DNA from 4 places in the Rummeliibacillus sp. NPDC094406 genome. Region 4 is predicted to be linked to each of the others. Evidence: riboswitches for the same ligand, from Rfam matches in the RefSeq annotation. Region 4 holds a riboswitch; each other region holds the start of a gene.
What was found. Region 4 has a riboswitch for S-adenosylmethionine ahead of metA (homoserine O-acetyltransferase MetA). Riboswitches for the same ligand answer to the same signal wherever they lie in the genome.

Region 1: it holds a riboswitch for S-adenosylmethionine, as region 4 does, so the genes downstream of both, ACIQ4I_RS14635 (methionine ABC transporter ATP-binding protein) here and metA (homoserine O-acetyltransferase MetA) in region 4, are expected to answer to the same signal.
Region 2: it holds a riboswitch for S-adenosylmethionine, as region 4 does, so the genes downstream of both, ACIQ4I_RS19875 (bifunctional homocysteine S-methyltransferase/methylenetetrahydrofolate reductase) here and metA (homoserine O-acetyltransferase MetA) in region 4, are expected to answer to the same signal.
Region 3: it holds a riboswitch for S-adenosylmethionine, as region 4 does, so the genes downstream of both, ACIQ4I_RS14980 (O-acetylhomoserine aminocarboxypropyltransferase/cysteine synthase family protein) here and metA (homoserine O-acetyltransferase MetA) in region 4, are expected to answer to the same signal.

The regions. Positions count from the first base shown of each region.
Region 1 is NZ_JBIWGZ010000005.1:169,588-177,531, reverse strand. It holds gene ACIQ4I_RS14645 (Y-family DNA polymerase) at 211-1,467, shown strand; gene ACIQ4I_RS14640 (YolD-like family protein) at 1,756-2,091, shown strand; SAM riboswitch class I at 2,201-2,300, shown strand; gene ACIQ4I_RS14635 (methionine ABC transporter ATP-binding protein) at 2,428-3,441, shown strand; gene ACIQ4I_RS14630 (methionine ABC transporter permease) at 3,431-4,123, shown strand; gene ACIQ4I_RS14625 (MetQ/NlpA family ABC transporter substrate-binding protein) at 4,139-4,978, shown strand; gene ACIQ4I_RS14620 (hypothetical protein) at 5,100-5,735, opposite strand; gene ACIQ4I_RS14615 (L-threonine 3-dehydrogenase) at 5,980-6,927, shown strand; gene ACIQ4I_RS14610 (YflT domain-containing protein) at 7,059-7,385, opposite strand; gene ACIQ4I_RS14605 (long-chain fatty acid--CoA ligase) at 7,675-7,944, shown strand, end outside.
Region 2 is NZ_JBIWGZ010000011.1:30,373-38,316, reverse strand. It holds gene ACIQ4I_RS19890 (Na+/H+ antiporter) at 1-892, opposite strand, end outside; gene ACIQ4I_RS19885 (protoporphyrinogen oxidase) at 1,160-2,548, shown strand; gene ACIQ4I_RS19880 (class A sortase) at 2,706-3,368, shown strand; SAM riboswitch class I at 3,647-3,745, shown strand; gene ACIQ4I_RS19875 (bifunctional homocysteine S-methyltransferase/methylenetetrahydrofolate reductase) at 3,980-5,839, shown strand; gene metH (methionine synthase) at 5,820-7,944, shown strand, end outside.
Region 3 is NZ_JBIWGZ010000005.1:251,577-259,520, forward strand. It holds gene ACIQ4I_RS14955 (sensor histidine kinase) at 1-203, opposite strand, end outside; gene ACIQ4I_RS14960 (response regulator transcription factor) at 344-1,039, opposite strand; gene ACIQ4I_RS14965 (DMT family transporter) at 1,248-2,138, opposite strand; gene ACIQ4I_RS14970 (MerR family transcriptional regulator) at 2,290-2,520, shown strand; gene ACIQ4I_RS14975 (homoserine dehydrogenase) at 2,699-3,685, opposite strand; gene ACIQ4I_RS14980 (O-acetylhomoserine aminocarboxypropyltransferase/cysteine synthase family protein) at 4,042-5,337, opposite strand; SAM riboswitch class I at 5,455-5,568, opposite strand; gene nfsA (oxygen-insensitive NADPH nitroreductase) at 5,835-6,566, shown strand; gene ACIQ4I_RS14990 (hypothetical protein) at 7,144-7,944, opposite strand, start outside.
Region 4 is NZ_JBIWGZ010000001.1:233,133-241,076, forward strand. It holds gene ACIQ4I_RS01085 (aminotransferase class I/II-fold pyridoxal phosphate-dependent enzyme) at 1-453, opposite strand, end outside; gene ACIQ4I_RS01090 (methyl-accepting chemotaxis protein) at 773-2,752, shown strand; SAM riboswitch class I at 2,967-3,072, shown strand; gene metA (homoserine O-acetyltransferase MetA) at 3,152-4,060, shown strand; gene ACIQ4I_RS01100 (GTP-binding protein) at 4,574-6,526, shown strand; gene ACIQ4I_RS01105 (alpha/beta hydrolase) at 6,890-7,944, shown strand, end outside.

The DNA of each region.
Region 1 (7,944 bases), on a different contig from region 4:
CCCTATAAAAATCTCCATCATAGCAATAAAGCCATTCTAAAAACCTTCTCAAAGCAACATATATATAACATAGGTCATATAAAAAATTACTTCACAGGATACTTATAACAAAAACATTGTCGTTTATTGGTAAAGTACGACTTCCTACTTGTCATCTCACTTATCTCATTTTAAAATAAGAACAAATGTTCCTTATGGAGGTGTGCTGTGCTGTATGAAAATCTGCCGAGAAGGTCGGTTATGTGTGTAGATATGCGATGTTTTTATGCTAGCTGTATGGCATCGTGGGCTCATTTAGATGTTGAAAAAGAGGCGATTGCAGTTGTAGGAAACTTTCAGCAAAAAGGGAGTATTGTTCTAGCTGCTTCTCCAATTATGAAGCAACGATTTCAAGTGAAAACAGGAACACGACTATATGAAATACCGAAGCATCCAGATATTCATTTATTTGAACCGAAGATGGAATATTTTGTTCGTATGTCGGTTGAAATTACCAAGCTATTGAATAGTTATGTACCGAAGGAAGCTATTCATGTATATAGCATTGACGAAAGTTTTGTCGACCTTACTGGTACCGAAAAACTGTGGGGAGATCCAGTAGAAACAGCACACCAAATTCAAGATGAACTTTATCGACAATTTGAAATTACAAGTACAGTTGGCATGGGACCGAATATGCTGTTAGCAAAACTTGCACTCGATTTAGATGCGAAAAAAACAGGCTTTGCCAAATGGGATTATGAAGACGTGGAAAAAAAACTGTGGCCAGTTACACCTTTATCGAAGATGTGGGGAATTGGACATCGAACAGAACGAACGCTTAATAATATGGGGATTTTCTCTGTTGGTGATTTAGCTCATGCTGATTTAGCAACACTCGAAAAGCATTTCGGTATTATGGGCAATCAGCTATACTATCATGCTCGGGGCGTCGATTTATCAAAAGTAGGTGAAGCACCACTGATAGAAGGTCAAATTAGTTATGGAAAAAGTCAAATATTGATGCGAGATTACAACACCAAAAAGGAAGTGTTAGCGGTTCTTCTTGAAATGTGTGAGGATGTGGCAAGAAGAGCACGGGAAGCTTATAAAGTAGGACGTACCATTACACTGGGAATTTCTTATAGCAAAAATGCCTTTGGAGGAGGTTTCCAACGTTCGCGCACAATTGATGAAGCAACCAACGATACAATGGTCATTTATCGTGTTTGCCAACAAATATTAAATGAACAATACAATGAACGTCCTGTACGGCAAATTAGTATCAGTATTACAAAACTAGAATCAGAAAATTCCATGCAGCTCAGCTTTTTTGATGCAACTCGTTGGAGGCGTCGTAAACTTGGTGCCACGATGGACCAGCTTCGCACTAACTATGGTTCTTCAGCAGTATTACGGGCTGTATCTTATACAGACGCAGGCACGGCGATTAAGCGCTCCAAATTACTCGGCGGACATAAAAAATAGAAACTGTATATTTATGCATCTGGAAAACAAACGGATTATGCATCTAAGTGAATGTAATATGCAAAAAGGGAAGTTAGTGTGGATAACTCAGCTGTGGATAACTGAAAACAGGGGAAAGATCTTTAGCATAGGCTCTGTTATAGGATATTGTTGATTATTTAATGAATCTTACTAGAACGGAAAGCGTCCACGATGAAAGCAAAACTGATGAAATATCAACAGTATTGTTAAACAAAGCCTTAGCATAAAATTATGCAGACCAAATGAATTTGTAAAGGAGATATCAGCTTGATACGTGATCGAGGGAATATAAAGTGGACTGCGATGATGCTACCAGAACATGTGCAAAGGCTAAGAATTTGGCAACAGGAGACACAGCAGATTGCAAAACCTGCATTTGATGAATGGACATTGCAAGCATTAGAAGAAGAACTAATGCAAGCTTATTACGGCAAGAAAGAAGTATTACTAGAAGTTTGGCATCAGCGAGCAAGTACTCAAAATAGAGGTGTCATTACGGAACTCAAAGGCGAAGAAAAAAAGCTTTGTTTATACGACACCACACAACGTACAAATAATTGGATTGATGTAGAAGTCATTCTCCATATAAAGGTTCTTGCATAAAATGAAAAATAAAGATATTTTAAAATAGTTGATTTTTTCTAAAAATTCATTGACAAATGACGTAAAAGGAAATAATATGATTATCATAAACTTACAACTTAATAAATGGAATTTATCAAGAGCGACTGAGGGATAGGCCCTGTGAAGTCCAGCAACCCCCGTTAGGGAAGGTGCTAATTCCTACAGAATTTAATTCTGAAAGATAAATGAACGTCGATTATAAGATACATCTTTCAGTTGAGAGATGTATCTTTTTTAGTAAAAATACATAGTTTGTCGATAGGAATAATTGAATTTTTTTGCAATAGTAATTTAACGAGGAATAGAGGGATGTATATGCTGGAAATACAAAATGTATCGAAAGTTTACAAAGTAAAAAGGAAAACGGTAACCGGTGTAGATCATGTTTCTTTGACAATTGGAGATGGAGAGATATTTGGTATTGTTGGTTACTCTGGGGCAGGAAAAAGTTCCTTATTACGCTGTATTAATTTATTGGAACAACCAACGGATGGTCGGATATTAATTGATGGACAAGATTTAACAAAGTTAAAAGGCGAACAGCTTCGCCAAGCACGTTTGAAAATCGGTATGATCTTCCAGCATTTTTATTTAATTAGCCAAAAAACAGTTGGAGAAAATATTGAATTTGCATTGAAAGCTGCGAAAACACCGAAGGAAGAACGAAATAAACGAGTTGAAGAATTACTTAATATGGTGGGGTTGGCAGATAAAAAAGATGTATTTCCAGCGCAGCTAAGTGGAGGGCAAAAGCAACGTGTAGGTATCGCAAGAGCGCTAGCAAATAACCCTTCAGTATTACTTTGTGATGAGGCCACATCAGCACTTGATCCAACGACAACAACATCCATTTTACGATTATTGAAGAAAATTAATCGTGAGCTGGGCATTACGATTATTCTTATAACGCATGAAATGGATGTTGTGAAAGAAATTTGTGATCGTATGGCCATTATGCAGGACGGTAAAGTGATTGAAGAAGGCTCTGTTTATGACATCTTCGCAAATCCAGAAAAGCCATTAACACAAGAATTCATTAGCAGTGTTGTATCATTTGACATTCCACAGGTGATTATACAAAACGTCAAAGGGCAGGTTGTAAAGATCTTGTTCAAGGGTGATGTAGCAGGTGAGGGCGTTATTTCAGATATGCTTCAGCAATTCGAGGTACAAGGGAACTTCCTTCATGGCACAATCGAATATATTCAAGAAAGACCGCTTGGCATTTTCCTCATGGAGCTGAACGGACGAGTAGAAGATATAAACCGTTCGATTTCCTATATGGAAAGTCGAGGAGTAACAGTGGAGGTGTTAGACTATGTTATTTGATCCAAGTCATTTTGCTGAAATGTTACCAGATATTTGGAAAGCGTTTGGTCAAACACTTCAAATGGTGGGAATTTCTTTAGCGATTGCATTAATCATTGGTTTGCCACTCGGATTATTATTATTCATTACAAGTAAAGGATTATTTTCTACCAGCAAGCCAGGGTTACTGGGTAATCGGTTCGTTAATATAGTTGTTGGTTTTATCGTCAACCTCATTCGTTCGATTCCATACATCATCCTTTTAGTAGCACTATTCCCACTTACAAAGATAATTGTTGGCGATACGATTGGTCCAATCGCAGCAAGTGTTTCTCTATCTGTTGCAGCGATACCATTTTTCGCGAGACTTGTTGAAACATCTCTTCGTGAAATTGATAAAGGCGTCATCGAAGCGTCCATTGCTGTTGGAGCAACACGCTGGATGATTATTAAAGACGTATTACTTCCTGAAGCAAAATCAGGAGTCATTCAAGGAATTACAATGACGATTATTAGTTTAGTAGCATACTCAGCGATGGCTGGAATTATCGGCGGAGGTGGTATCGGTGACTTAGCAATCCGTTTTGGTTATTACCGATATGACAACACGATCATGATTGCAACAGTCGTTATTTTAATTGTGATCGTCCAAATCATTCAATTAGCGGGCGATGCAATAGCAAAAGCAGTAGATAAAAGATAAATAGGAGGTTTTACAATGAAGAAAATTTTACTCGGATTATTAACTTTAGTATTAGCAACAACTTTAGCTGCATGTGGTGGTGGAGATAAAGCAAAAAAGGACACAGATAAGGCTACAGAAACAAAAAATATTAAAATTGGTGCAACAGCGGGTCCATACAGTGATATGTTGAAAAAAGCAATCGTTCCTGGACTTGAGAAAAAAGGTTATAAAGTTGAAGTAGTAGAATTTAGTGACTATATTCAACCAAACAAAGCGTTAGATTCAGGTGCTATTGATGCAAACTTATTTCAACACTCAGTGTATCTAGAAAACTTCAACAAAGAAAACGGTACAAAATTAAAACCATTAATCATCGTACCAACTGCACCAATGGGCTTCTTCTCTAAAAAATACAAAACAGTAGATGATATCAAAAATGGTTCAACAGTAGCAATCGCAAATGACCCATCAAATGAAGCGCGTACATTGAAGTCTTTACAAGAGCAAGGGCTAATTAAAATTAACGATAAAATCGATCAATTAAAAGCTTCAACAAAAGACATTAGAGAAAACCCTAAAAACTTAAAATTCCAAGAAATTGAAGCAGCTGGTTTGCCACGTGCTGTTGAAAGTGCAGATCTTGTCGGGGTACCAGGTAACTTCGCATTAGCAGCAGGTATGAATTTACAAGATGCTGTATTCCTTGAAAACATGCCAGATCAATTCCGTAATGTCGTAGCAGTACGTGAAGCAGATGAAAAATCTCAATTGTCTAAAGATATAATCGAAGTAGTAAAATCTGCTGAATTTGAAAAAACAATCGACTCAGACTTCAAAGGATTCGGCAAGCCTGACTGGATGAAAAATAAATAAATTTCAGGGGAATACAATTTAGTTATTATAAAAGTATTAGCAACAAGCTTTTTTCTACAAATATAAAGGACCACCTCAAACTGGAGTGGCCCTTTTTGTATACACAAATATTGAAATATCTCTACTTCAGTTTTGCCTCCATCTCCTGAAAACTATGGGTGAGTAAGTATTTTTGAATACCTCGCGCTTGTTTAATGGCTTTTGTGGAGTAGTGTTTGAAATTTTCCTCATCCTGCCTTTTAAATGAGATCAAACTTTCAATCGAAGATGACATCCATTTTTGCGTTAGCTTAGGCAGTAGAGCTTCTGCTTGTTCAAAATTTCCTAAGTACGCTTCGCTGTGAGCGATCATGTAACTATGGAAAGGTTCTTTTGCAATTTGCTTTGCTTCAGATAAAGCTTGGTCATAATTATTCTCAAGAATAGCGAGTAGGGCTGCGTAGTTATGTTTTACATAAGGTTGCTTATAGGTAATGATAATTTTGTGTAGAGCCGCTTTTTGCTCGGCTTTGGATTGATTGGCGATGGCATATGGATAGGCATATAGAGCTTTGTGTTTATTTACCTCAAGGAAACGTTCTACTTTTTTTAGATTATTGGTCCATAATAATGCGTTGAAGTGAGGATACATGGTGAATAAAAAAACATAAAGAAAAAGTAAGATGAAAATTTGCCATTTAGGAACATCCATCAGCAATAAAAAAGTGCAAGCAATAATTGCGAATAAATATATAAGCGTTAATTTCCATAACTGCATCAATTTCACTCCTTTTTGCCTATTATAAACAAAATTTTCAGAAAAGTCTTTTTCGGCATATGTACATTGATAGGAAACAAATATTGTGTTTTTAAAAAATACATTATATAATCTATCTAACGGAAAACGTTGGTGAAACGTTGAAAATAGGTTAATAAATGTACTTTCCATAAATACAATTGTATTTATATAAAATATGTACACTCCAAAAACACATATGTAACTGACTAGAGGAGGAAATAAAATGAAGAAAATCATGATTACTGGTGCGTGCGGTCAAATCGGTTCAGAGTTAGTAGCGAAACTGCGCGATGAATATGGCAAAGAAAATGTATTAGCAACAGATATAAGAGAAGTTTCAATGCAAGCAGGACCTTTTGAAGTACTTGATGTCATGGATGCACAGCGTATGCACGATATTGCTAAAGACTTTGGTGCAGATACAATGATGCATATGGCAGCATTGTTATCAGCAACTGCTGAAGCAAAACCACTATTTGCTTGGAATTTAAACATGGGTGGTCTTGTCAATGCATTAGAAGTCTCTCGTGAATTAGGCTTGCAATTCTTTACTCCAAGTTCTATCGGTGCATTTGGGCCATCAACTCCAAAACACAATACACCACAAGACACATTACAACGCCCAACAACGATGTACGGTGTGAACAAAGTAGCTGGTGAATTATTATGTGATTACTACCATACCCGCTTTGGATTAGATACACGCGGCGTTCGTTTCCCCGGCTTAATCTCAAACGTTACACCTCCAGGTGGTGGTACGACAGACTATGCAGTGGATATTTATTATAAAGCTGTACAGGAAGGGAAATATACATCTTATATTGCGAAAGGTTCATATATGGATATGATGTATATGCCAGATGCCTTGCAAGCAATTGTTGATTTAATGGAAGCAAACCCAGAAAAATTAATCCATCGCAATGCATTCAACGTAACAGCAATGAGCTTTGAACCTGAAGAAATTGCAGCGACTATTCGAAAACAAATGCCAGACTTCCAAATGGATTATGATGTAGATCCAGTTCGCCAAGCTATTGCAGACAGCTGGCCAGATTCAATTGATGCAAGTGCCGCAAAAGAAGAATGGGGATTTAAAGCAAAATACGATTTAGATGCTATGACAATCGATATGTTAAAAAAGTTGGAAAAAAAAATTAGTCATTCAGCATAAAGCGAAAATTCAATCAGTAATAGCCACCAACACATGGATACTAGATTGTACAATCAAAAAGAGCGCTCTATAAGCCTAATTTAAAGGCTTACAGAGTGCTCTTATTTTTTGTTAAGAGGGAATAAATCTATTTATTGTAAACCTTTAGCAATTATAATAAGCTTTCCTTTGTCTAATTCCTTCTCTGCAGCAGCTGCTTCTTCTTTACTTAAGCCAATAGCTTGCATTTGACTACGGAGTTCATCACCACGAGAAACTACATAATTTTTCATCGTATTAAAAAATCCTTGATCTTTCATATTAACTTCAGCTGTATCTAATGCATCTGTAATATCATCTTCTCTTTCTTGGAAATGAGCGAAAATATAAATATTATCTCGGTTGTAACCTTGTGACTCTAATTTTGCAATTTGATCTCTTGCTTGTAATGCATTTTCCACGGGAATATTGTTAATCATTTCAATCTCCTCCTATTTGGACTCTACTTATGGTATTCCCAAAAATAAAAAGATTAAACGTTCATCTTTCTTTGTGTAAAAAGTAATACCTTTTTATAGTAATCATTCATAATTTTGAACGAAAAATCATAAATAATAATTAGGTTGATAGAACCTTTTATAGCAATATTTGATTCGATGAATAACCAATGTTGATGAAGAAGTCACTACTGAGCAAAGTTTTGTATTACAGTAGGTAGCCTAAATGCTTTGAAGTAGTACTTATACAAACAAAGGGGGTTGGTTAAGTATGATGCAAACACCATTAGTATTAACAGATTTTATAAAGAGGGCAGAGCGTTATTTTCCAAAGAAATTAATTATTTCAAGAACGGCTGAGAATACGATCCATCGTATAACTTACAAAGAGTTCGGGAAACGTACTAGAAAGTTAGCCGCAGCTTTAACGAAACTTGGTATGAAGCGAGGAACAAAAGTAGGATCTTTTGCATGGAATCATCATCGACATCTAGAGGCCTATTTTGCTGTTCCTTGTGCAGGAGCTGTCTTGCATATGATC
Region 2 (7,944 bases), on a different contig from region 4:
TTGTTGATGGAATATTCAAACCAAGTAATAAGAACACAACCCCGTTTAGGATAAATAAAACAATTGACCATGTATTTTCAGTAAGTAATTGCTCTTCCGCTAAAACAGTCTCTGTTTTGTCTTTTACTAATGCTTGTGCAATACCAGCAACCACGACAGCTATAACACCTGAAGCATGGAAAATATCTTCTGCTACTAAATAGACGATAAAAGGTGTTAATAATTGTAAAAGCGTATGAAACACAACATCACGAATACCAGTTCTTCTTAAAGAAAAACGAATTTGGGTTAAAATAGTACCAACAACTAAACCTAAAATGGCACCAACAATAAAAGTATATGAGAAATTCAATAATGCCTCTTTAATAGAGAAATATCCAGTGACTACAGTAGCAACTGCATATTTGAATGCAACAAGACCAGATGCATCATTGATTAGCGATTCCCCACGAACAACATTTAAAATTTTCTCAGGGATTTTAATACGTTTTGCTATTCCATTTACTGCTACTGGGTCAGTTGGAGAAAGAATGGCAGCTAGTGCAAATGCAGCAGCTAAGGGTATAGAAGGAATTAACCAATGGATAAAATAGCCACCAGCTAACGTGGTAATAAGTACTAAAATAATGGCGTTTCCTAAAATAGGCATTCGCATATTCCATAACTCATCGCGTGGGAAATTTCGCCCATCATTATATAAAAGAGGTGCTACAAATAATAATAGGAACCATTCTGTTTCGAGTTCTAAAGAAACATCACTAAATACAAGTGCAATAATAATTCCTAAGGCAATTTGAATCAGAGCTGTCGGAATTGAAGGTATGTAGTGACTTATAATATTTGAAAAAAGTAAACAACCTATTAACAATAAAACAATCATCAATAAATCCATAACATCATCCTCACCATCAATTAGAGTAAAATAGAATGTTTTACCTTTATATAAGAAAAATAATAAGATATCAAAATAATTTCTACAAATAATAGCTCCTTATTTAAGGGCAATACAGTAAATTTGACGAAGTTGTTACTATAATTAAATAAATTGCGTGGATTCTAATAACAGATGTGACCAAAATCATGACATCCATTTCTTTGAAAGTTTATACTAGAACATGACAAAAACCTATTGTTCGTAATAACGAAGGAGATGAGCAACTTGAAAACAGTTGTTGTGATTGGTGGAGGTATTACAGGCCTTTGCACCATGCACTATTTACAAAAACAAAAAAATGGAAAAAATTTAGATATACAACTTGTACTAGTTGAAAAAAATGAATTTCTCGGTGGTAAAATCCACTCAGCATACGAAAGCGGATTTATCCTGGAAACAGGAGCTGATTCGATTGTGGCACGACATAAAAGTGTTATGCCACTCGTTCAAGAGTTAGGCCTAGAAGATGACCTAGTTTACAACGGTACAGGCATTTCTTATATATATACAAATAATACGTTGCATGCGATTCCAGTAGATAGCGTATTTGGTATTCCAACAAGTATTGAATCACTAAATAGCAGTACACTTGTATCATCGCAAGGAAAACAAGAAGCATTAAAAGATTTAGACTTACCAAATGACCACTTTACTAAAGAAAGTTCGATAGGTGATTTTCTTGAATATTTCTTAGGCAAAGAGATAGTTGAAAAACAAATTGCCCCTGTGCTATCAGGTGTTTATTCAGGTGATCTATACAAATTAACGATGGCGTCTACATTACCATATTTACTTGATTATAAAGAACAATATGGCAGTATTATTAAAGGTTTCGGAGCCAATCGAAAGCAATTCCAAAAATCAGCAGATAAAAAATTCATTTCTTTTAGAAATGGCTTATCGCAACTAATTGATCGTTTAGAAGAAACATTGACAGATGTAGAGATTATTAAAGGTGTAGCAACAACAAATGTAGCAAAGCAGGGCGATCAATTCATTTGCTCATTTGATAACCATGAAGATATTACAGCTGATTTTGTTGTGCTATCAACTCCTCATGCTGTGACGAGTAACATTTTAGAAGACGAAGCAGTCGAAGAAGAACTAAATACAATTCATAACGCATCTATTATTACCATCTATGTAGGATTTAATATACCTGATGAAAACTTACCAGCAGATGGCACAGGCTATATTGTTTCTGAAAATAGTGATGTGAAATGTAATGCTTGCACATGGACGAGTCGGAAATGGAAACATACATCTAAATCAGGTAATTTACTGGTGCGCATGTTCTATAAGAATGCAAATCCATTGTTTAATGAGTTACAGAAACTAAGCGAAGAAGAGTTAACAGCAATCGCATTAGATGATATAAAAAAATCATTGAATGTAGATGGGGAACCAGCTACTGTTAATATAACCAAATGGAATGACTTGATGCCGGTCTATGGCATGGGACATGCTGATATAGTAAAATCTCTAAATCAACAACTAGAGGAAAAGTATCCAAATCTTATTTTAGCAGGTTGCTCATACTATGGCGTTGGTATTGGTAACTGTATTCAAAATGGTCAAGATACAGCAGAGAAAATTATAAAGCAACTAAAATAGTGCTGAATTATTAATACTTGCGCAATCTGAATCAATTTCATAATGAAAAATCTAATTAACCAAGAGGGGGAATCTGCTTCTCTTGGTTTTAAATTTGTAAAAACAGTTGTAGCTATGTAATATGAGAAGACAAGAGAATATGAAAGAGGTTAATAAGATGATGAGAAAATTAAGTCTAGTACTAGGTATTTTATTTCTATTTGCTGGACTCGTATTAATTTTTCAAAAACCAATAATGGGCTATCTTGTTGCCAATATGTCTGATGAAACCATTCAAAAGTCTAGTATTGAAAAAGCCAAAGTAGCCACTGATACAACTTTCGATTTTAATGAAGTGAAGAATATTAGTTTACAAGATGTGATCAATGCACAAACCAAAAAGAAAGATGTCCATGCAATTGGTGCAATAAGTGTACCAGATATTACTATGCAACTTCCGATTGTCTATGGTATTTCAAATGTAAACTTAACAATCGGTGCAGGAACGATGAAAGCAGATCAAACGATGGGGCAGGGTAACTACGCTTTAGCAGGACATAATATGAACAACGATAAAACACTGTTCAGCCCATTAACAAGAGCAAAAAAAGGTATGAAGATATATATAACGGATTTCAAAAATATATATGAATATAAAATTTCAGATATGTTTATCGTTAAGCCAACACAAGTTGAAGTAATTCAAGACCAAGCAGATGAAAAGCTAATTACACTTGTAACTTGCAACTATAATGGTGAGAAACGCATGATTGTTCGTGGAATGTTCATTAAAAAACTCCCCTATTCAGACAACAAAAACTATTTTAAGATAAGTAAATAATTTTAGAACTCATTTTAATAATAGCCTATGTTAAGTTGAATTACTCTGTTGATAAACGTGAAAGCGGCCTCGCTTTCCCGCAGGAGCCTATGCCATGGTACTTCAAAAAAGATAAATAGAGCCTAATAATAAAAAAACGAAATTCATATGAATTTCGTTTTTTGTTTTGATTATAAGATTTTATTGAAAAAGTTTTCAAACTATTTTCTTATATTGGCTTGACGCAAACTCTGTAAAGGAGTATGATTCTTTTAATTATTCTAACAATTTAATAGTGATTCTTATCAAGAGAAGCCGAGGGACTGGCCCGATGACGCTTCAGCAACCAGCCGAATGGTCAGGTGCTAATTCCAGAGGAGTAATCCTGTAGATAAGAAGGAACATATATCATGAAACGAAACCCTTCTTATTTTTTTTGTAAGAAGGGTTTTTTATTTGACTATGTTATAGGCTATTGTTGGTTTTTTTAATGCATCTTACATGAGCGAAAGGCGGCGATTCCAGCGGAAAGCGTCTGCCTGTAGCAAAACGGATGGAATACCAACAGTATTATTAAATAGCATTTATTTTTAACCGAATCGGGCTACTTAGAAATAGAAAGGATGGACTGTATGGGATTTTTAGAAAAACTTCAATCGCAAGTATTAACAGCTGATGGTGCAATGGGGACATTATTATATTCGTATGGAATTGATTATTGCTATGAGGAGTTAAATGTCAAAAAGCCTGAAGTTATCGAAAATATACATCAACAATACATTGATGCTGGAGCAGATATTATTCAAACAAATACTTATACTGCGAATGCCATCAAGCTTGAGCGGTATGGTTTAGAAAATTCGGCAAAGGTATTAAACGAAAGTGCCATTCAAATTGCTAAAAAAGTTGCTTCAAAAGAGGGACAGTTTGTACTAGGAACTATTGGAGGCATTCGCGGAGTACGTAAAAGTGATGCGACATTAGAAGAAATCATTCAGTCATTGGATGAGCAGGCAGGATACTTGCTCGCTGGTGATCCAGACGGTCTGTTGCTAGAGACCTATTATGACTTTGAAGAATTAACTGCAGCTGTGAAGCATTTACGTAAAATAACGGATATACCGATTATTTCTCAAGTATCTATGCATGAACCAGGTATTTTACAAAATGGCTTGCTATTAAATGATGCCCTTCATCAATTAGAAATGATTGGTGCAGATATCGTTGGCGTCAATTGCCGGCTAGGTCCTCACCACACAATCCAAGCTTTTGAAGATGTTGAACTCCCAACAAAGGCATTCCTTTCTGCATACCCAAACGCTAGTTTACTAGATGTTGAGGATGGGAAAATTTTTTATGAATCAGAAGCAGACTACTTTGGCCGTTCAGCGGTCCTATTGCGAGATCAAGGAGTTCGATTAATCGGTGGTTGTTGTGGTACGACACCAAAGCACATTGAAGCTGTGAAAAAACGCTTAGCGGATTTACCACCAATTCAGCAAAAAGTGGTCAAACATAAAGAAGTTATCAAGATTAAAGAGGCAGCAAAAAACAGCTATGAACCCCTTCATGAAAAGGCAAAAAAAGAGCGCTCTATTATTGTAGAGCTAGATACTCCAAGACATCTAGAGGTTGAGAAATTTATAGAGGGCTCAAAAGTTCTATATGAAGCCGGCGTTGATGCAGTTACAATGGCGGATAACTCACTTGCTTCTCCACGTATAAGTAATATGGCAATGGGGGCCATTTTAAAGTTAGATCATCATGTTCGACCACTTGCTCACATTACTTGCCGTGATCGGAATTTAATTGGCTTACAATCGCATTTGATGGGCTTAAGCGCGCTGGGTATCCACGATATTTTAGCTGTCACGGGTGATCCAACAAAAGTAGGGGATTTTCCAGGTGCAACAAGTGTCTATGATGTTTCAAGCTTGGAACTTTTGGAACTCATCAAAAAGTTAAATGAAGGTATATCCTTTTCAGGAAAACCACTACGAAAAAAAGCGAATTTCTCTGTCGCAGCAGCTTTCAATCCAAATGTTCGAGTAGTAGAACGTGCTGTAGGTCGTTTAGAGAAAAAAATAGAAGCTGGAGCAGACTACTTTATCACACAGCCAGTTTATAGTAAGGAAAAAATTATTGAAGTTTATGAAGCAACGAAACATTTAGATACACCTATTTTCATCGGCATTATGCCACTAACTAGCTTAAGAAATTCTGAATTTTTGCACCATGAAGTACCGGGTATCAAGCTTTCAGAAGATGTATTAAAACGTATGCGAGCGACAGGCGAAGATAAAGAGGCAGCAAAAGCAGAAGGTCTAACTATTGCGAAAGAGTTAATCGATACAGCTGCTGAATTGTTCAATGGCATTTACTTAATCACGCCATTTATGCGTTATGATATGTCGATTGAATTGATCGAGTATATTCGTGAACTAGACCACAAGAGAGAGGAAGAAACCAACTATGCCAAAGCATCTCATTGAAGAACGACTCGAAAATCATATATTAGTGCTAGATGGTGCCATGGGGACAATGTTACAAAATGCAAATTTGACTGCAGATGATTTTGGTGGAGAAGAGTATGAGGGATGTAATGAATATTTGAATGTCACACGTCCGGATGTTGTTGAAGCTATTCACCGTGCGTACCTCGTAGCAGGTTCAGATGTCATTAGTACAAATTCATTTGGCGGTACACCTATTGTTTTAAATGAATATAATCTTGGGAGTAGAGCAGAGGAAATAAATAAAAAAGCTGTTGAAATTGCAAAAAAAGTTGCAAGTGAATATTCTACACCTGAGTGGCCGCGTTTTGTTGCAGGAGCAATCGGACCAACTACGAAAACTTTATCTGTTACTGGTGGCATTACCTTTGATGAATTAAAGCGTGATTTCTATGTACAGGCGAAGGGATTAATAGAAGGAGGCGCGGATGTTTTATTACTTGAAACGAGCCAAGATATGTTAAATGTCAAAGCAGGCACGCTCGGTATTAAGCAAGCTTTCGAAGAGTTGCATAAAACAATACCAGTCATGATTTCTGGAACAATTGAACCGATGGGGACTACACTTGCTGGTCAAGGTATTGAAGCTTTCTATATTTCAATTGAGCATATTAAACCTCTATCGGTAGGTTTGAACTGTGCAACAGGTCCTGAATTTATGACAGACCACTTACGTTCATTATCAGAAATCGCTACAAGTTATATCAGTTGTTATCCAAATGCAGGATTACCGGATGAAGAAGGGCATTATCACGAAACACCCGCATCATTATCTAAAAAGCTTGCTGGTTTTGCGGAGAAAGGGTGGCTGAACTTTGTAGGAGGATGTTGTGGCACAACTCCTGATCATATTCGAGCAATACGTGAAGTGGTAAAGGATTTTAAACCACGTCAAAAGCCAGATTCCGAGCATGGTCATGTTGTTTCTGGTATTGACCCATTAGTTTATGATGATTCCATGCGACCATTATTTGTCGGAGAACGGACGAATGTTATTGGTTCACGTAAATTCAAACGTCTAATAGTTGAAGGGAAATATGAAGAAGCTTCAGAAATAGCACGTGCACAAGTAAAAAACGGCGCGCATGTTATTGATATTTGTCTAGCCAACCCAGATCGTAATGAGCTAGAAGATATGAGAAACTTCATGCAAGAAGTAGTGAAGAAAGTAAAGGTTCCTCTTGTCATTGACTCAACAGATGAAAAAGTTATTGAAGAAGCGTTGAAATATTCACAAGGTAAAGCCATTATCAATTCGATTAACCTTGAAGATGGCGAAGAACGTTTTGAAGCTGTTCTTCCAATCGTAAAGAAATACGGAGCATCTATTGTTGTCGGTACTATTGATGAAAAAGGGATGGCAGTAGATCGAAAACGAAAATTAGAAATTGCAGAGCGCTCATATGATTTACTTGTTCATAAATGGGGGATTGCACCAGAAGATATCATATTCGATCCACTTGTATTCCCAGTTGGAACAGGTGACGAACAATATATTGGTTCAGCTGTAGAAACCATTGAAGGAATCCGCTTAATTAAAGAAAAATTGCCCAGATCTTTAACGATTCTTGGTGTAAGCAATGTTTCTTTTGGGTTACCACCAGTAGGACGTGAAGTATTAAATGCTGTCTATCTTTATAACTGTACCCTAGCAGGACTTGATTATGCGATTGTAAATACAGAAAAGATTGAGCGATATGCTTCTATCCCAGAAAATGAAATTAAACAAGCAAATGATCTATTGTTTAATACAACAGATCAAACATTAGCAGATTTTACAGATTTCTACCGTGATAAAAAGAAAGAAAAGACAGAAGCTGATATTCCAAAAACTGTCCCCGAACGATTAGCCTATTATGTTGTGGAAGGTACAAAAGAGGGACTAATTCCAGACTTACAAGTAGCATTAGAGCAGTACGATATACCACTAGATATTATTAATGGACCTTTAATGGAAGGTATGGCTACAGTCGGTAAGCTTTTCAATGATAACCAACTAATAGTTGCGGAAGTTCTACAATCTGCAGGTGTGATGAAGGCTGCAGTGTCATTCCTTGAAGACTTTATGGAGAAAAATGAAGATG
Region 3 (7,944 bases), on a different contig from region 4:
TTCTTTTTTGCTAAGGTAGCATTTAATGGATTTAATACAAATGAACCTAATTGATCAGTGAAATTTTGATACTCTGATTGAAAAGTATCTGACTCAAAAAAGTTTTTTGCTAAATATTGGTTCCCGTACTCTAGAAGGGTAAATGCTCCGATTAATATCATACAGATCAAGGAAAGTAAAACAGTGTTTTTAGATTTTTTCATATTACACTCCCCCAATCACACGTGTAAGCTGTGCAAATTTCCTAGCAAAACTAAAATCCATTAACTGAAAAATAAAGGTTAAACAGTAAAGTAAACTACTTGTGGCAATAATTAGTGCGACCATTGACCATATGAATGGACTATGTTTTTTCAATTTTGTAGCCAATACCCCACACCACCTTTAAGTATCTTGGATTCTTTGGATCCACTTCGATTTTTTCTCTAATTTTTCGTATATGTACTGCAACAATATTGTCGGCATTGTAGGCAGGTTCATTCCATACACGTTCGTAAATTTCTGAAATAGAGAAAACTCGTCCTACATTTGTGAGTAAAAGTTCTGTAATGTTATATTCGATTTTTGTTAGCTTAATTGGCTCGCCGTCTAGCAATAGTTCTTTTGCATCTGTATCTAGTGACAGTCCACCTACTGTTACCTTCCCTTGTTGTTCATTGTAGGTTCCAAGTTTCACATATCGGCGTAATTGTGATTTCACCCGAGCCATTAATTCTAAAGGATGAAATGGCTTTGTTACATAGTCATCTGCCCCAACCGATAAACCATGAATTTTATCTGAATCCTCTACTTTGGCGCTAAGCATAATAATTGGGATATTACGTTCTTCTCGAATTTTAAACGTCGTTTGAATCCCATCTAATTCTGGCATCATAATATCTAAAATGATTAAATGTATTTCATGCTCCAATAATTGTTCGAGAGCTTCCACACCATTTGCTGCTTTTAAGACGTTGTAGCCTTCGTTTTTCAAATAAATTTCAATGCCATCTCGAATATCTTGGTCATCATCTGTTACTAAAATGGTATATGGCGCCATTTGTCACACCTCATTTCCTTGTTTTCTTATAGTCATCATTTTACAGACCAAATCTTAAAAAGAAGTAATGATAAAAATGAAGAAATTCTTAAGATTTTTATATCAATATTCATATTTTACAGGAATACACAAATCTTTTCAGAAAGTTATCCACAAAAAAACTGTTTTAAAAGCCAACATTGACTCCTAAAACAGTTTATCCACAAAGTTATTCAACGCTGACCTCTATTTGTGGAATACTTTTCGTTCGTCCTCCAAATGTAATCACAATTATTCCACCCAGTAACATCGCTACACCAATCCAGGATGCAACGCTCAAATATTCACCTACTAAGAAAACACCTAGCAATGCCGCAGTTAACGGCTCAGCTAGAGATAATGTTACAGCAGATGATGAGAGAATTTTTTGTAATCCTGTTTGGAATAAAACATACGCTATACTTGTTCCAAAAATACACATAAACAATAGCGGTGGCCAATTTGCACTCTGAGTGACCCAATATACCCCTAAAATGAAGGCGATTGGTAGTAATAATAATCCACACATTGAGAATGTCATTGCTACTGCAGGTAAAGCCGATTCTTTGTCCATTAACGATTTACTCACATGTGTATAAGTCGCAAATGCGATTCCTGCACACAAAGCTAAACTAATGCCCAGTGGATTCACAGTTGCTTGTCCTTTATTCACAAAAAGAAGTATACAACCGAAAATTGCTAATACGGTTGCAATTCCCCATGTACGAGTTGGTTTGTTTTTAAAGTAGAGCCATTCAATGAGCCCAGCAAATACTGGAGAGCTACCAATGGTTACTACTGTGCCGATTGCCACCCCTGTCAAACGAACAGATGTAAAAAATAACGGCTGAAAAAGTGCCATAGAAAGTGCTGCATAAAATGTATATTTCCAAGGCCAATGGCGAAATTGGATTTTCTTCATCGCTATTGCAATAATCAGCAATATACCTCCTCCAATTCCCGAACGCATTGCAGCCACAGTTAAAGGTTGTATACCATCTGTTAAAAAGGTCTGTGTTGTACCAACTGTTCCCCATAGAATAGCTGCTAACAACACGAGCACATATGGCAAAAGATTCATCATTCTCCTCCCTCGTTTATTCCGCTTGTAAAAGCGGATTCCCCTTTTTTGTAAAATATTTATTTATTTTCATTAAAATATATCATAAATTCTGAAAGTTGAGGATAGTCTTTTCTTCTATTATAATGAGGCAAAAAGGGGGCCTTACGCTATGTACAAAACCGTTGCAGATACAGCAAAGGAGATTTCTATGCCTGAACATCAAGTGATGCGTTATGTTTTAGAAGGCCGCATTCGTGCCGTTCATGACGGTGAACAATTTTTAATTAGTAGCGATCAATTCGATCGATACCACGAGCAGCTTGAAAGAATAAAAGAAGAAATTGAAATATGGAAAAACACACCCATTCCTGAAGATATTGATATTAAAGATGAAGACTAATACAAATATGGGGCTTCTATAAGTAACCAATGTTATTTATAGTAGCCCCATTCTTTTATTTATAAGTATACTTTTCAACTATTAAGTAGTTTACAAGCTCATTTCACTTATGTTTTTCGAAAAGCTATAAACACTCGCTTTCTTTATTTTAAAACCTATAAAACAAGCGATGGAAGCATTAAATTGATACTGTTACAGGTGCTTTTACTAGCATATCTGCATAGTCTTCCACCATTACACTTGCAGTTGGGAACATGCCTGCTCCTGGACCAACTAATGTAAGTGTACCGATGTAATTCGTATCTAATGCTACAGCGTTGTTTACACCTTCAATCGAATACAATGGATGTTCTGAGCCAATTAATTGTGGACCAACTGTAGCTAAGATTTTACCAGTCGCTTCATCACGGCGAACATCGGCTACATGTCGATAGCGTAAACCTTTTGCTTTCGCATCTTCCACTTGCTCAGCTGTGATTTCAGTGATACCCACCACATCTACTTCATCCCAATTTGGTTGTTCTCCAAATGCCAAGGCACTTAAAATCATTAGCTTGCGGAATGGGTCTTGGCCAGAGATATCATTATAAGGATCAGCTTCAGCATAGCCTAAACGTTGTGCATCTTGTAACGCCTCATCAAATGGCATAGCTTCGCTACGCATTTGAGTTAGGATATAGTTTGAAGTACCGTTTAAGATTCCTTGAATATGGCTTACTTCATTTACACGTAAGATGTTTTGCATTGTTTTTATTACCGGTACCCCACCAGCTACTGTAGCTTCGTATCCAACCTGTACGCCATATTCCTGCGCTTTTTCTTGTAATGCTAAACCGTGTTTTGCGAACATCACTTTGTTGGCTGTAATAATGTTGATGCCCTTTTCAATCGCTTGTGATAAGTATTTGAATGCAGGTTCTTCCCCGACAATCGCTTCAAAAACAACTTCTAAGTTTGGAATTGCTAAAATATCTTCGAACTTGTCTGTTAGTAATTCTTTTGGCGCATGTGGACGTGGCTTATTCACATTACTTACAAGAATTTTAGCGATTTCAATATCTACACCTAAAGTGCTCTTAAAATGCTTTCGCTTTTCATTGACAATACGATAAATGCCTTGGCCAACTGTGCCAAAGCCTAGAATTGCTACCTTCACTGTTGTCATATTCTCGCCCTCCAAAATTTTTTCTTTCCTATATTCAGAATTGCGTAATCTCAATTTACTTTTACGCATTCATGTACTTTTTTCATGACATATGCAGGTAATCCTGCTCACCTTTTAAAATTCTAAATTATTGAACTTATTGATGATTTTAGACTACCTACAGACAGATTACAAGGAAAATCTTTCTGAGAAGGACAATTGTTTTTTTAGGGAGGTCATGAAAATCGCTTACATCGTTGATTTGATGGAATCTTTAAATTTCCAAAAATACAAAAAAAATCTGTTACATCTAGAAAAGAAAAGAGTGAGCGCTATACATGCGTCACTCCTCTCTATTTTTTTATCTGAAAACTACCTTATTTAATAGCTGCAGATGCGTTTACTTTTGCAAATGCTGTTTCTAATGCATCAATAATATCTTCTGCTGCTTCTAAGCCAATTGAAAGACGTACCAGTTCTTCTGGAACTCCAGATTTTTTTAGCTCTTCTACATTTAATTGTTGGTGTGTAGTAGATGCTGGGTGGATGATTAATGAACGAGCATCCCCTACATTTGCTACATGGCAAAATAGTTCAATATTATCGATCAACTGACGTCCAGCATCACGACCACCTTTGATACCGAATGTTAGTACTGAACCGTAACCATTTTTTAAGTATTTATTTGCAAGGAGAGCAAATTCGCTATTTTCAAATCCATTGTAATGCACCCAATCAACTTGGTCATTTCCTTGAAGATATTCTGCTACTTTTCGTGCATTTTCGTTATGATATGGAACACGTAAGTGCAACGTTTCTAGACCTTGTAGTAATTGGAATGCTGCATCCGCACTAAGCGTTGGACCGAAGTCACGTAATAATTGGACACGTAAACGAGTTGCAAATGCTGCATCTGCAGTATCAATGCCATAACGTAATCCGTGATAAGATGCATCTGGTTCTGTATAATCAGGGAATTTACCACGAGTCCAGTCAAATTTCCCAGCATCAACAACTACTCCAGCAATTGTTGTACCGTGACCTCCAATCCATTTTGTTGCAGAATGTACGACGATATCTGCACCGAATTCAATTGGGTTGCATCCAACTGGTGAAGCAAATGTATTATCAATGATTAATGGAATTTCATGTTTGTGTGCAATTTCTGCCAATGCTTCAATATCAACAATTGAAAGACTTGGATTGCCAATTGTTTCAGCATAAATAGCTTTTGTATTTTCTTGAATAGCTTCTTCAAATTCATTTGGATTTGTTTCATCAACAAATGTTGTTGTAATACCATAACGAGGCAATGTATTCGCAAAAAGATTGTATGTTCCACCATAAATACTAGCTGCTGAAACAATATGGTCACCTGTACGTGCAATGTTCAATATCGAAAATGCAATAGCTGCCATCCCTGAAGATAAAGCAACTGCTGCTGTCCCACCTTCAAGTAATGCAATACGCTTTTCGAAAACATCTACTGTTGGGTTCATAATACGAGAATAAATATTTCCTGGTTCTTCAAGTGCAAATAATTTTCGTGCATGTTCAGAATCATTAAATTTATATGCTGTTGTGCGATATACAGGTACTGTAATTGCCCCTGTTGTTGGATCTGGTGTTTGACCACCACGTACTGCTAAAGTCTCTTTACGTAATTCTGTCATTTTAATTCCTCCTAAAAGTTAAATGGTTAGATGGAAAACGGAGGTGTGTAAAAGGGTTTTTTATATAAAGAAAAACCCTTCTTCACGTAAGAAGAGGGCTTAATTAGCATTATCCTCCCCTTATCTTTCAGATCCGATTAGAATCTGTAGGAATTAGCACCGTAGCAAGTGTGTATACTTACTGGTTGCTGGGCATCGCAGGGCCTATCCCTCCGCCGCTCTTGATAAAGGTTATTTGATTCTGTTCCATCTTGTTGACGTAAGTATAGAAGATTCCTAGAATAAATGTCAATGTTTTTTCTGAATCTTTAAACATTTTAACGGGAGAAAATATCTGTATTACTATTTAGATTCCAGTAATGGGTACAATATATTCTCTTTTCTAACTAAATTTCCTCACTTTATATCAACAATTCCTAGCAGTATTTTTTAGTAGTCACTTTCAATAAAATCCCGTATAGTGAAATTGATACCTAATTGAAAAGGAGCCTGACATTATGGTTAAAGAACTTTTACGTAGTCATACATCTGTTAGAAAATATACAGGTGAAAAAATCCCAAAAGAGACCGTGCGAGATTTAATCGAAACGGCACAAATGGCAGCAACATCTCACTTCATTCAAGCATATAGTGTCATTTGGGTTACAGATGAAGAAAAACAACAAAAACTTGGTGAGCTTTCAAATAATGCTTTCCAATTCCAAACTGCAGGCGCAGCATTTCTATTCTGCGTAGATTTCAAACGACTACAAGTGGCAGGTAAAAAACAAGGTGTAGAAATTGTTGCTGATTCAGCAGAAAACGTCTTAGCAGGTGTTGCTGATGTTGCCCTATTTGCACAAAACTTTGTTATTGCCGCTGAAGCAGAAGGCTATGGTATTTGCTATATCGGTGGTGCTCGAAATAATCCAGAAGAAATTAGTAAATTATTCAATTTACCAGATTACGTCTTCCCATTATTTGCAATGACAATCGGTACCCCAACAAAACGAAACGAAACAAAACCACGTCTTCCTTTAGATGCTGTACTTCACGAAAATAGCTACGATATAGAAAAATACGATCAGCTATTAGATGAATACGATGCGACATTGGAAGAATATTATGCAAGTCGTTCATCAAACAATAAAACGGCTAATTGGACGAAACAAATGGCTGACTTCCTAATCGAACAACGCCGCCCATTTATCAAAGAGTTCTTAGCCAACAAAGGTTTTACTTGGAAATAAGGAAAAAATGTATGCTGTCTTAGTTTGTGGATACGTTTATACTTTGTTCTGACTTGGAGATGATCTTGGGTAATTTTATAAGGTTTTAGGGATGAGGGATGAATTAACGCTATTCAGCATCAGGAATTGCTTCACTCGATTAGGGACTTGCACTACTCAGATCAAAACTTGCGAGGGCACTGAAAAAGTAAAAATAGATGTAAATTTATAATAAAAATCTTGTATATCTATTCTCATTGAAGTGGAATTAGCGGAGACTCCTGTGGGAAAACGAGCTAGACGAGACCCCACAGCGCAGCGAGGAGGCTCGTCAGTTCGCCCACGGAAAGCGGAGCTAATTCCACTTCATTTAATAGCAGATATATACTATAAATATTTGTATTACTACACTTTTTCAGTGGCCTCAAACTTGCACTACTCGAGCCCCTAGCACCACTTTTCTTGGTACTTTCAAGTGATAACCGAGTTCAAAGTAAATAAATAGAAAAAGAGCCAACAAAAACAAATTGTTTTTGTTGGCCTATATCTTTTTAGAAACTTATTAAATAAGCCCTGCTATCGGCAAAAATTTCCTAGCCTATTTTTCTTCAATCCCTTTAATCGTAATTTCTTTAACCGGTAAGAAGACATCGTTTGAATTCACATATTTCACTTCAACTTGATCCCCCTCTTTCAGGTACACTGCAAGAGGCGCTGTTTCGGAGCTGACGATATAGTTTTCTTTATTGTCTAGCAAGAAGGAAATGGTTGTGTAATCGTTATTTTTCTCTTTATAGACACGTATGACTTTACCTTTAGCTGCTTTTTCTTCATTTGAAGAGCTGCCATTTAAAGAACTATTATCTGAACGATTAATAATTGTTTTATATTGTCTTAACGCTTCGTTTGGTGTTGCAGCAGAAACAGAAAGCTCAGGATTTGCTGCTGAAACGATTGAATAGTTTTGTAAGAAACCATTAGAATCAAGCACTGGTACTAACCAACTTGCTTCACCATAGAAATTATAAATAATTGGCATAGAAGCTTGCCATTTTTTCTCGATGAATTTTTTCTCAATAATTTGAATTGCACCTTGTGAATCCATATAAGCTTCATCTTTATTACCTGAATAGTAAGTAGCTTGACCTGTACGAGCATTCGTCAATGAATAGCCCAGCATAGAATCTACACCCTTTTTAGGACTTGTAAAATCTGTGAAGTAATACATTATGCCATTCTCATCAAATACAGGGCTGACATTTGCTTCTGTCCCTTCATCAGAAGGAAGTTTCACGTCTTTTTTACCGAACATACTATTCCAATAACCGTGAACATATTTACCGAAATATTCATTTTGACGGCTAACAGCTTCTGGAGAAATTGCACCATCGATAAATTC
Region 4 (7,944 bases):
CGAGTTTTCTTCTAATAAAGGCATATAATAAGGAATCGCTTCGGCTAAGTGAATACCGGCATCATAGGCTACATAGGCGGGATTAGTCGATAAAACATAATCCCCAGGGTTACAAAAAGCCATTGGTAAATGGACTAAACCTTCTTGTGAACCCATTGTTTGAATAATTTCTGTTTCGGGATCTAAATCTACATTGCTGCGGCGTTTATAGTAATTTGCTACAGCTTGATAGAATTTTTTTGTTCCGCCTAAAGTATAACCATAAGAACTTTCCAAAGCTGCTTGTTTTGAAAGCTCCATACGAACCTTCTCATCTGGTGGTAGATCTGGGCTACCTAGACTTAAATCAATTATCTTTGTGCCAGTAGCTGCTTTACGAGTGGCGGCGGCCTTTAAATCTCCGAATATTGCTTTTGGAAACATAGCCATTTTCTTTGATCGTTCGATTTTCACTAGTAAGCACTCCTTAGTTGAAATATAAATTTAACAAATATTCTACCATAGTTATCTATTATATAACAGAGAAATATATATAAATTAAAAAAATATAAATAATTTGGTTATAACTTGAAGTATAGTATATATCGATTTTAGAAGTATCATATTCCGGAAAAATTAAGTATTAGTGTGAATTTTCTTAAAAAATAAAATTATTTGTGAAGTATTTTGTCGAAATTTGTTATACTATTGAGGTGGAAAAATTCATGAGTCTATATTACCTGTTTAATGTTAATAATTTATTACTATGGGGCTTAGAAGGGAAAAGAATAAAATGGGTAAAACAATTAAGTGGAAAATTATAAGTACAGTTATTTTTCTGGTTGCTGTAGGATTATTTTTACTGAATATTGTCAGTACATATACAGTAAATAAAAAAACAGATGCTAGTTTAATCGACCAAAGTCAAGTACTGGTAACTGAAATGTCTTCATCAATTGAAAATTATCTTGGTAACTATGAAAAAGGTCTTATTCAATTTTCTAAATCAAGTGAAGTTCTTAATTATAAAGGCAAGTCATCGAAAAAAATCTTAAATGGAAAGTTCAATGATTTCTTATCAATCTATAACTCAACAACTTCTGTATACTATGCACAATCAAACCGACATTTAGATATTATGCCCGAAGTTGATTTAGGTTCTGATTTTGATCCTACATCACGAGATTGGTATAAAAATGCTTTCAATAATCCAGATCAAGTATATTGGACTGCTCCTTATATTGATCAAGCAACAAAGGAATATACGATTTCTGCTGCAAAAGCTGTGGTGAAAGATGGCGAAGTTATTGGTGTAGTAGGGACTGATATTTTGTTATCAAACTTATCTAAAGAAATTTCTAAAAGGGAACTTGGGTTTAATGGTTATCCAGTGATTATCGGTAACAATGGTACAGCAATTGTACATCCGACAAAATCTGGTCAAGATTTGTCTAAATATTCATATGTCAAAAAAATATTTGATAGCAGTAAAGAAAAAGGCGTTGTATATGATGACGAAGAAGGTAAATCGTACATAACTATTTACAATACTTTACCTAACTTAAAGTGGAAAATTGGGGCTGTTTATGATGAAGGGCAAATTCACAAAACAGCTACAGATATCCGAAATATCTTTGTTATTGTATCAATTATTCTATTAGCTATCCTTTTTGCTGCACTAGTAGTAGTTATTGCCAAAATTACAAAACCAATAGGTGTATTAAGAAAGTTAATGGATCAAGTTGCAAACGGTGATTTAACCGTTCGCTCAAGATACAAAGGCAATGATGAAGTAGGTCAGCTGTCTGAAGATTTCAACAAAATGACAGAAAATATGAGTTCAATTATACGAGTTGTAAAAGATTCATCTTTTGAAGTGAATGATAACTCGATCAGATTAAACGCTTTAGCTGAGGAGACCAATGCTTCAAGTGAAGAAGTTACAGCTGCTATAGGTGAAATTGCTGAAGGTGCAAGTAATTCTGCGGGTCGTGCAGAAACTGCGGGCGAACATGCAAATTCGTTAAGCATCCAAATTAATGATATTCACGAAAAATCTATTGGCATGAAGGTTATCGCAGAAGAAGCGCAACAAGTAAATAAAGGCGGCCAAAAGCAAATAAATAAATTACAATCCACATTCGCTGAGTCGGAAAATAGTATGTCAGAAATGGCAAAGGTAATTTTAGCTTTGGAAAGTAAAATCAACTCAATAAATAGTGTTATGCAAACAATAATGGATATTTCAAATCAAACAAATTTATTGGCTCTTAATGCTAGTATTGAAGCAGCAAGAGCAGGAGAACACGGAAAAGGCTTTGCTGTCGTAGCAGAAGAAGTTCGAAAATTAGCAAAGCAATCAGCAACGGCAACTGAAGAGGTTCGAGAAACTGTCAATGCATTACAATTAGAATCAAAACTAGTAACAGATCAAATGTTAGCAACCAAAAAAACTTTCCATACACAAAATGAAGTGGTAGAAATCACAAGTGAAACTTTTGGTAATATTTCGAATCTAGTTCTTCGTCTTGAAGAATCAATCTCTGAAGTTTCTAAAGATGTATTGGAAGTAACGAATTTTAAAGATGAAGTAGTTGATATTATTCAACTAATGGCAGCAACTTCTGAAGAAACAGCAGCAGCATGTGAAGAAGTAAGCGCCTCTTCAACAGAACAACTAAATGCGATCGAATCGATTTCTGTATCTGCTGAAAACTTAACTCAATTAAGTGAAAATCTTTCAAAAGCCGTTAAAAAATTTAATATAGATTAATACATTAATAAAAAGGTTATTAAAATTGACTTGAAAACCCAAATGTTTAAGTCTAACATTTGGGTTTATTACTTAAATTGTGTGTGAAATCTCAATACCTATAAAATTAATGTGTTTGGTAACCTTTATAAATCAACGTTTATTTTTGAAATTTAATTTTCAGAAAAGTTTGCATTAATAATGTTAACATGTTAGGATTACATTAATTACATAACTCTTATCAAGAGAAGCTGAGGGAAATGGCCCGACGAAGCTTCAGCAACCTCTGCATTGCAGAAAGGTGCTAAGTCCTACAAGACATTCGTCTTGGAAGATAAGAAAAAGAAGCCCAGATTTTAAACCTCTTTTCTTATCATAGAAAAGAGGTTTTTATTTTATTATGAAAAGGAGTGTTCACGAATGCCAATTAATATTCCAAAAGATCTACCTGCCACAGAACTTTTAAAGAAAGAAAAAATCTTCGTAATGGATGAGGATCGTTCAAATAGCCAAAATATACGTCCTTTAAATATTGCAATCTTAAATTTAATGCCTCAAAAAGAGAAAACAGAATTACAGCTTCTTAGATTACTAGGAAACACACCTTTACAAACAAATGTTACGTTTTTAAACACTGCAACACATGAATCAAAAAATGTTAGCAAATCTCATTTAGAAACATTCTACACAACTTATGAAGAAGTAAAACATCGAAGATTTGATGGTCTTATTATTACCGGGGCACCAATCGAACTAATGGAATTTGAAGACGTCGACTTTTGGGATGAGATTCAAGCGATAATGGATTGGTCAAAATCAAATGTTACCTCCGTATTGCATATCTGTTGGGGGGCACAAGCAGCGCTTTATCATCACTTTGGAATTGGAAAGTTTCCATTACCAGAAAAATGTTCGGGAATTTATCAACATACTGTGAATGATTCAACAATCAAATTGTTAAGAGGTTTTAATGATGTATTTACAGCACCCCATTCACGGAACACTTCCGTTTCGCTTGAAGAAGTTGAAGCACATCCAGATTTAACTGTATTATCAGCTTCAGATGAAGCAGGGCTATTTATGGCCATTTCAAACGATGAAAAATTAATAATGGTGACTGGACATTTAGAATATGATGCAGACACATTGAAGGAAGAATACGAACGAGATGTTGCAAAGGGTTTAGATATTGCCGTTCCAGAACATTACTTCCCGAATGATGATCCTACAAAAACACCATTAAATATATGGCGTTCACATACACATCTATTATTTTCAAATTGGTTAAACTACTATGTTTACCAAGAAACACCATATGAATGGGAATAATGAATTCATTAATAGTTATAGTAGCCATGTGGATTCATAATTTAGAAAGTTGAACATTGTATCAAAAGAGTTTATACATCAAGCGTGTAGATTAGTATAAAGTAGGAAGAATATTCTTCTGAAATCTAACTTTCAAGGTGCTTGAATTTCATTGTTTATTGATTGTAGCGGAGGATTGCTCGACTCCCGCGGGAAAAGCGTGGTAGCTGAGACCCTGCACGTAGCGTAGCGAAGGAAGCGGCTCAGCGCACGCCCGCAGGAAAGCGAGCAATCCGTAGCGGAAATCGGTTGATCATACATTTTTTATAGGGAAATCTGGATAATCATCAAGCGTGTTTTTAAATTAAATTTTTGATAAAAATCCAAAGAATTCTGTTCAATTTGCTACAAAATAATAGTTTACCGCTGAGTAGAATTCAATATCTTTCAGCGGTTTTTCATGCCCAATTACATAAGTATCTATGATGATTTGCTATAATAGTTGTAATGGATGTAAGAAATGAGGAAATCATTATGTTTAAAACAATTGGTGTTTTAGCACATGTTGACGCAGGGAAAACTACTTTTTCTGAACAATTGCTCTATCATACAAATAGTATAAAAGAACGTGGACGTGTCGATCACAAAGATGCATTTTTAGATAATCATGCAATAGAACGAGAACGAGGGATTACCGTTTTTGCTGAGCAAGGTCGTATCGTAATCGGGGATGATACATATACAATTATCGATACACCAGGGCATGTCGATTTTTCTCCTGAAATGGAAAGAGCGATTCAAATATTGGATTACGCAATCGTTGTTGTCAGTGCAGTGGATGGTGTCGAGGGCCATACAGAAACAGTTTGGCAACTTCTTAGAAAATATAATATTCCTACTTTTATTTTTATCAATAAAACTGATCGTGAGGGTGCGAATGTTGCTGGAGTAATTGAAGAAATGCAGCAGGAATTATCACAGAACATTATTTCTATTACAAATCAACTAGCGGACCATTCGATTTCAGATCAAATACTTGAATTTATTGCTGAAAGAGATGAAGAACTATTCGAAAAATATATGGAACAAGATATAAATAATCAACAGTTTCTTCAAAAATTTCAACAGTTAATTATAAAAGGAGAGGTATTCCCCTGTGCTGAAGGCTCAGCATTAAAAGATATTGGGGTCATTGAATTTTTTGAGCAGATTATGACTCTAACTCAAACGAATTTTAATAGTGAAGCTCCTTTTACTGCAAAAGTTTTTAAGATTCGGCATGATGATAAAAAACAGAGATTTACATTTATGAAGGCTATGACAGGAAAGTTAAAGGTTCGTGATGAACTACATTTTGGTGAGATTTCTGAAAAAGTAACAGAGATTCGCCTATATAATGGGGAACAATATGAGGTTGTGAAAGAAGTAACAGCTGGAGAAATTTTTGCAGTAACAGGCATCACTCAAGCCACAATTGGAGATGTAATCGGAGGAACTGATCCTGAAATTAAACAAATCTTTGAACTCGTACCTACATTACAATCCAAAGTGGTCAATGATGGAACTGAACATATAAAAGATGTATTAGCTAATTTCAGACTACTGGATGCTGAAGACCCTTCACTGCATGTTTTATGGAGCGAGAAATTCCAAGAAATTCATGTCCATGTTATGGGTGTTATTCAATTAGAAGTGCTCGTCGAAGTTGTAAAGGAACGATTTGGACTTCAAATTCATTTTGATAACCCTCAAATTTTATATATGGAAACAATCGATAATTCAGTAACAGGATATGGACATTTTGAGCCTTTGAAGCATTATGCTGAAGTGCATTTACGCATGGAACCAGCTAAAAAAGGTACTGGAATCTTATTTGAAAATATGTGTCATGCAGATGATTTATCAGTAGGACACCAACGATTAATTGAACAGCACATTTTTGAAAGAGAACATCATGGGCTTTTAACTGGATTTCCGATAACAGATATTAAATTTACTCTCGTCACTGGCCGAGCCCATATTAAGCATACTGAAGGTGGCGATTTCAGGGAAGCAACATATCGTGCCATTCGACAAGGTCTTGAACAAGCTGAAAATAGACTTTTAGAACCTTATTATACATTTAAAATGAAAGCTTCAAGTGAGTTTGTTGGGCGCATGATGACAGATATTCAACAGGCAAGCGGGGAATTTGAAGCACCTAGTATAATAGAAGAAAAAGTAATTATTAAAGGTCGAGCACCTGTTTCTACTTTTATGAATTACAGTACCACATTTGCAGCATATACAAATGGGAAAGGTGCACTTTCTTTAACCTTTAGTGGCTATGATTCTTGCCATAACACAGAAGAAGTAATTGAGAATATTGGATATAACAAAAATGCAGATTCAGAATACACATCATCAAGCATTTTTTGTGCAAAAGGAAAAGGTTATCCGGTGCCATGGGATAAAGCAGAAGCAGCGATGCATTGCTTAATAAAATAGAAAAAAGGTGTTGATTGGTGAAAAATGGCCAATTAGCACCTTTTTATATATGAAACTATTTTTAGAAGTTTACTGATGAAAGCACCGTATATTTTTTCATTTACTTTTATCATTTGTAGTAGATTTCAAACGTTCCGCTACTTTACCTAGCTCGGTATTAAGCTGGTATTCAAGCAAATGGATGAAATTAGTAGAAGTTCTTGAATGAGAGTTTGTTGCATAAATATTAAGATGATAGCACACTGGAATATTTCTGGTTAATGTTTTATATATATTACTATATAAGGGAAAATATTGTTTATTTGGTATAATGATTAAGAGTTCAATTTATATAAGTAAAAATAAAGATTTTAGGGGGAGAATATGAAAAAATTATGGTTTTTACTTGTTATGGTAATTTTGTTAACTGCTTGTGGATCAAAAGATGAAGTAAAAAAGGAGGGGGGAAAGATGGATGAAAAATTTTTAGGTGAATGGGCAGGGGATATTGAAATACCTCAATCACCATTGACGATTAATTTGAAGTTAGATTCAAATGAAGGATCTTTATCTGTCCCAGTACAAGGATTAAAGAATTATCCTTTTGAAAGTATTACTTATGATGGAAACAAAGTAGATATCATGATAAATTTACAAGGTTCCAAAATTAAAATCTTAGGAGAACTAAAGAAAGATATTATTGAAGGGACGTTGATACAGAATGGCCAAACTTTTGCGTTTAAATTAAAGCCATTTGAAGAACAGCCATTATTGTATAATGAGCTTTCGATTCCAGTTGAAAATGGACAACTGAAATCAGCGTTGCAAAAACCTACTAAAAACGAAAAATCATACCCAGTAGCGATTATTATTTCAGGATCAGGCGCAACAGATAAAGATGGTAATACTGCTGGAATGGGTAAAAATGATAGTTTGAAAATGTTAGCTGAAGGTCTTGCAGACGAGGGTATCGCTTCCATTCGATATGATAAACGTGGGATTGGCGAGAATATTTCTTTAATTAAAAAGGAAGAAGATTTATCAATAGAACAATATGTAGATGATGTGTTGAAAATCATGGCATATATAAAATCAAATCAGCAATTCAAAGAAATTTACATTATCGGACATAGTGAAGGTTCATTAATAGGTATGCTTGCAGCAAAGAATGCAGATATAGCTTCATTTATATCGCTTGCAGGTGCCGGTAGACCTGCAGATGAGCTGTTATTAGAACAATTAGAAGGACAATTAACACCTGCATTAATGACAGAAACAAAAGATATCTTAAGTTCATTAAAAAATGGGCAACCCGTCCAAAATGTATCAACAGAGCTTCAAGCATTATTTAGACCTTCTGTACAACCCTATTTAATGTCATGGCTGAAATATGATCCGTCAAAAAGTATTCAGGATGTAAAGTCTCCTGTTTTTATTAT